DNA from 2 places in the Paraclostridium bifermentans genome. Region 1 is predicted to be linked to the other one. Evidence: riboswitches for the same ligand, from Rfam matches in the RefSeq annotation. Region 1 holds a riboswitch; the other holds the start of a gene.
What was found. Region 1 has a riboswitch for FMN ahead of ribD (bifunctional diaminohydroxyphosphoribosylaminopyrimidine deaminase/5-amino-6-(5-phosphoribosylamino)uracil reductase RibD). Riboswitches for the same ligand answer to the same signal wherever they lie in the genome.
Positions count from the first base shown of each region.

Region 2: another riboswitch for FMN. It lies ahead of KXZ80_RS15045 (ECF transporter S component); the one in region 1 lies ahead of ribD (bifunctional diaminohydroxyphosphoribosylaminopyrimidine deaminase/5-amino-6-(5-phosphoribosylamino)uracil reductase RibD).

Region 1 is NZ_CP079737.1:1,707,000-1,710,208, forward strand. Features, by position in the region: gene KXZ80_RS08215 (riboflavin synthase) at 1-555, opposite strand, end outside; gene ribD (bifunctional diaminohydroxyphosphoribosylaminopyrimidine deaminase/5-amino-6-(5-phosphoribosylamino)uracil reductase RibD) at 556-1,653, opposite strand; FMN riboswitch at 1,836-1,952, opposite strand; gene KXZ80_RS08225 (glycosyltransferase family 2 protein) at 2,011-3,209, opposite strand, start outside.
Region 2 is NZ_CP079737.1:3,126,401-3,129,609, forward strand. Features, by position in the region: gene KXZ80_RS15040 (GNAT family N-acetyltransferase) at 1-380, shown strand, start outside; gene KXZ80_RS15045 (ECF transporter S component) at 565-1,170, opposite strand; FMN riboswitch at 1,281-1,399, opposite strand; gene KXZ80_RS15050 (amidohydrolase) at 1,463-2,626, opposite strand; gene KXZ80_RS15055 (Tex family protein) at 2,636-3,209, opposite strand, start outside.

The DNA.
Region 1 (3,209 bases):
TATCATATCGCATTCTAGGTTTACACTATCTCCAATATTTTTACTTGATAATATAGTTTGTTGTAATGTATGTGGTATTATAGAAACCTTAAATACATCGTTATCTACATAGGCTATCGTTAGACTAATTCCATCAATAGTTATAGAACCTTTATATACAATATATCTAAGTATATCTACTGAAGTTTTTATTGTTATCCATATTGCAGTATCTTCCTTTTTTAAATCTTTTATATATCCTGTGCCATCTATATGACCACTAACTAAATGTCCTCCTAATCTAGTACTTAAACTCAATGCTCTTTCTAGATTTACCTTACTTCCTATTTTTAAAGTATTTAAATTGCTTTTTCTAATAGTTTCTGACATCACATCAGCTTCAAATGTTCCTTTGTTTATATTAGTTACAGTTAGACAAACTCCATTTGTACAAATGCTATCTCCTATTTCAGTTTTTTCTAAAACTTTATTACAATTAATAATAAGCTTAGATGACTTAACTCCATTTTTTATGTGATTTATAGTACCGATTTCCTCAACTATTCCCGTAAACAATTACTCGTCACTTCCTTTCAAGTATCCTTCAATTAAAATGTCTGAACCTACTTGTTTATGCTCTAATCTATGAAGTTTAAATGCTTCTTTTATATCATCTACTCCTTGTCCTCCAATAGGAGTTTTAGAGCTTTCTCCTCCTAGGATAATAGGGGCTACATATACTTGAATTTTATCAACTATATTTTCATTCATTGCTGAAAAATTCAAGCTCGATCCTCCTTCAATTAAAATGCTATCTATATTTAATTCTCCTAATTTATTTATCATTTCTTTTAAATCAACTAAGTTGTTTTTTAAATTAACAGTTAATATTTCAACACCTTTACCCTCTAGTAATTTCATTACATTTCTATTTGCATTTTTTGTAGTTACTACAATAGTTCTAATTGATTTTGAACTAGATACAATTTTTGAATCTATAGGTATTTTAAGTGTTGTGTCTACTATAATCCTTATTGGATTTTTACCGTTTTCTAATCTACAATCTAACATTGGATCATCTTTTATAACAGTATTTATTCCAACTAATATACTCATTACTTCACTTCTTAACTTATGTACGTATCTTCTTGACTCATCACAGCTTATCCATTTTGATTGACCTGTACTTGTTGCTATTTTCCCATCTAAACTCATGGCAACTTTCATAGCTACAAATGGTTTTTTATTTTTTATATATTTTAAAAAAACTTCATTTAATTTTTTATTTTCTTCATCTAAAACTCCAACTTTAACTTCAATACCTGAATCTCTAAGTTTTTTAACTCCTTTGCCTTGCACTAGCGGATTGGGATCTACAGACGCTATAACAACTTTATTTATTTTACTTTCTATAATTTTATCTACACAAGGAGGCGTTTTACCAAAATGAGAACAAGGTTCTAAATTTACATACATCGTTGATCCATTTAAGCTCTCTCTTGAATTTTCAATTGCATTTACCTCTGCGTGTTTTCCTCCATACTTTTCATGATACCCTGTACCTACAATTTTGTTATCTTTAACTATAACTGCTCCAACCATAGGATTAGGATTTACTTTTCCTATTCCTTTTCTTGCAAGGTTAATAGCTAAACCCATATAATATTCATCCATTATATTCTCCTTTCACATCTTGTGATTTATAAAAGAAAATAATAAAAGCCCTGAGTTTTAAACTCAGGGCTTTTTGTATCATAAAAATACACATATTAAATTAATTAAAAAAGCTCTGAAATATAGGATATTTCAGAGCTTAAAAATCAAAATAATAGTATATGCTTATATACATTACAATACATTATCTTCTTTCATCCAGACTTTACTGTCGGCTTCGGAGTTTCACCGAATCATGCCATTTACGGCTCGCGGGCTTTACCGCCGGTAGGGAATTTCACCCTGCCCTGAAGATTATTTAATTCTAATTAGATAATAATTCTTATATACTAGATTGTCAATATATAAATTTAAAATTTAATTAATTGCCTTATGGATATAGATATTACTATCTATTGCATTAATATTTTTTATTAACATATTTTTATAATCATTTATGAAGTTTTCACTATCATTTTTTATAATTCTTATCTCTTTATATTTAGTGCTATTTCCTATGTTTACAATGTTTACAGTAAATGTTTTTTCATTTGTATTTGATAGTAATTCTATTATTTTTTTCTGACTTAACGTTGAACAAATTTCTCCTCTATCAACTATAAAAATATATTTACTTTTGCATCTTTTTATTAATAGGTTTACATCTTCATCATTTAAGTAAATTATCTGAGCCCCTATGTTTTTTAATTCAACTAATTCTAAATATTTATTATTAGTTGCTATAACAAAGTTGGATACTATTTCATTGAAACTTTTTACTGTATTAATAATACTATTGTCATATTGGTCTATTATCATTAATGCAAATAATAAATTATCTGTATTATTATTTGCTGCTTGTTCTAGATTATTTTTCATTTCTTTTATATCATATATTTTTTCGAAATTATTATTTGGATATTCATAAGTATTTCCTACTGGGCAATTTATATACTTATTTAAACACTCTAGTGCTTTGCTTATTTTACCACATTCAATATATGCTAAGCACTCCATAAAATATAAATCTTTAAAATTTGGAATTGATAATCTAATTTCTTCTATAAATTTTATAGATTCATAAAATTGTTTTTCATTTGAATATGCCTTTACTATGTTCAGAATTAAATATGGGTAAAACACATAATTATATTTCAACTCCATAAGCTCTAAAGATTTTTTATAAGACTCTATCGCACTTTTAAAGTCTGTAATTCTTGCGTATTCATTCCCTAAAACATAAAAATAATAGGCATCTTTTTCTTCTTCTGTGTATGTATTTAAAATCCCCATATTTCTTTTATATTTAGACTCTATATTAACCTTATTTGGGTCATATCCGTAATGATAAATTTTAATATCTATATTTTCAATACACTTATCTTTATTATGTTTTTGAATGCAATTAGCTATTTGTTCATGTACTTTTCCCCTAAATCTATATTTTCTTTTATTTTTAAAAAATCTAAAAACTACATATTCTCCTACTTCAGTTCCGTTGATTATATTTGTTAGTCTAAAAAAATATCCCTCTGATAATTTTTTACTACTTAATAATGCTTTCAATTTCCCCAAAT
Region 2 (3,209 bases), 1.4 Mb from region 1:
GGAATATTTCTTATAAAGAATTTAAAAATCTCGATTATTTTAAAACTTGTAATAATAAATTAACTTATGGATTTACATTTTTAAATATTTGCGAAAATATTTTTAATGATTTAGTTAAAAGTGATTCTTTATTAATAGTTAATGGTCATAAATGTATTATAAAAATGAAAGGATGTCCATCTATTATATGCATAGATAACACATTTGAAGGAATTAATGATGCTACTAATTATTCTTTATTGAAATATAAATCAAAAGAGGCTGAAATTTATATAACAAATCCATATGATAAACTTATAAATCAGCTTAAAGAAAATAATTTTGAATCAATATCTAATTTTAAAAATGATTGTGTCTATTATGTTTATGATGAAAAATAAAATTCGCTTATCTTGAGCGACTTCGTCTGTTGCTCATAAAAAAGGAGATATATCAAAATAGGTAGTGAATGATAAATATATAAGTTTTAGCGACATTTTGAAAGCATCTTTTAAACTTTCATGGAGCAAAACTTATATATTTATCTATGAACACCCTAGTTTTTGGTATATCTCCTTAATTAATTTATTTTTTTAATATTACCTCCATCTTTTTATAAAGAGGTAATGTAATTACTGACATTAGTATTGCTTTAACTAAGTTAAATGGAGCTATCATCCAAATAACAAAACTCTTTAAATCTACTACATTAGGATTTATTACATGTCCCATATTTACTATAGCTTCCATAGGCATTACTTTTCCATAGAAAGGTAGTAACATATAATAGTTAGTTAAACACCCTATTACTATCATAACTATTGTTCCTAAGAAAAATCCTAAAAATAATCCCTTTATATTTCTTTTGTGTCTGTATGCTAATGATAAAATTACTACATATGAACCACCAATTAATAAGTTTGCTGTTTCACCTATCCAAGCTGTTGTTGATGCTGTCATTGCTTGGAATAAATTTTTAATAAGAACTATTGTAAAACCTGCTACTGGCCCTAATGTCATACCTCCAAATATAGCAGGAACATCTGATATATCTAGTTTTAAGAAATCAGGAAATATACCTGGAATAGGTATTGCTATAAACATTAAAATATAAGAAATTGCTGCTAAAATAGCTACCTTTGTCATTGTATTTGTACTCATAGTTTTTTTATTAGTGAATATATTATCCATTTAAAAAACCTCCTAATTTTAATTTTAGGAAAAAGAAAAAGCCCAAAGAATCTCTTCGAGCTTAGTTTTTTAAGTATATTAAAACAATAATATCTTTCTTATACATATATACTAATCCTCTCTCATCCAGACTTTACTGTCGGCCTTGGAATCTCACCAAGTCATGCTACAAATGTAGCTCGCGGGCTATACCGCCGGTAGGGAATTTCACCCTGCCCCGAAGATCTTACGTGCTATTTAATTTTCCTTATATCTATATATTATTAATAAAATTTAAATATGTCAATATTAATTAAGCTTGTTTTCTATATACAACTTTTCCATCAATTATAGTATACAGGACATTGCTTTGAATTTCTAAAGGATTATTATCCCATATAACTATATCTGCATCTTTCCCAACTTCTATAGAACCTACCCTATTATCTATACCTAATGTTTTTGCAGGATTTATAGTTATCGCTTCTATAGCTTTTTTAGAATCCATTCCATGTTTAACCGCTATTCCTGCACATACAGGTAAGTAATGTAGAGGAACTACAGGATGATCTGTAGTTAGTGAAACTTGCATTCCTGCATTTGATAAAACCCCAGCTGTATCAAAAGTTAAATTTCTTAATTCTATTTTTGATCTTTCAGAAAGCGAAGGCCCTACTATAACTGGATACGCTTCTTCTACTAAATCTTCAACTATTAAATGCCCTTCTGTACAATGATCTAATGTTAACTTTAAATTGAATTCTTTTGCAATTCTTATCGCTGTAAACATATCATCAGCTCTATGTGCATGTACTTTAAATGGAATTTCTCTATTTAATACTGGAAGTAAACTTTCCATTTTTATATCATAATCGGGCTTTTCATTTTCATCATCTTCTTCATGCAATCTTATATCTTCTAGATACTGCTCAGCTTCTTTTAATGTTTCTCTTAACATTGCAGCAATTGCCATTCTAGTTTGTGGAGCTTTTTCTTCTTGCCCATAACAACTTTTTGGATTTTCACCAAAAGCTATTTTTGATGCCACAGGATTTTTTATTATCATCTTATCTATTCTTCTACCAACAGTCTTTATAGCGATACATTGTCCTCCCATGACATTTGCACTTCCTGGTGTACTACATGCAGATGTAATTCCACCGTTTCTCGCTTCTTCAAAACTTCTTTCCATAGGATTTATTCCATCTATAGGATTTAAATGTGGCGTTATTGGATCTGTTTCTTCATTTCCATCAGCTCCCTCAAATCCCATACCATCTTCCCATAAACCTAAATGTGTATGTGCATCTATAAACCCAGGAAAAATTAAACTTCCATTTGCATCTATAACTTCTACATCTAATGGTGCAACTATATCTGTTCCAATTTCTATTATTTTCCCATTTTCAATAAGTATGTCACCCTGTATAATTCCATTAGTGACTGTGTTTATAATTCCATTTTTTATAAAAAGCATTTATTCCTCCTATACTTCTTTTATATCTTTCATAGTTAAAGAAACCTTTTGTGTTTTTAAATCTATCCCTATTACTTTTACATCTATTACATCCCCTACAGTTACTACTGTCATAGGATCTTTTACAAATTTATTACTCATCTGTGATTTATGAACTAAACCATCATTTTTTATTCCAATATCAACAAATGCTCCAAAATCTACAACATTCCTTACAGTTCCTTTTAAAACCATACCTTCTTTTATATCTTCAATTTTTAATACATCTGTTCTAAGTACAGGTTTAATCCCTTCTTCTCTTGGATCTCTTCCTGGTTTTTTTATTTCAGATATAATATCCTTTAAAGTAACAATTCCTACTTCTAATCCTTCACTTAATTTTTTTATTCCAATATCTGCTATCTTAGAATCTATTTCATCTACATTTCTATTTTTCAAATCATTCAATGAGTATCCTAGTGTCTCCAGTAAACTTTTACAAGTATCATAACTTTCAGGATGTACACCAGTGTTGTCTAAAGGATTTTTTGAATTTGTTATTCTCATAAACCCTGCACATTGAGTAAATGCTTGTGGCCCTAAT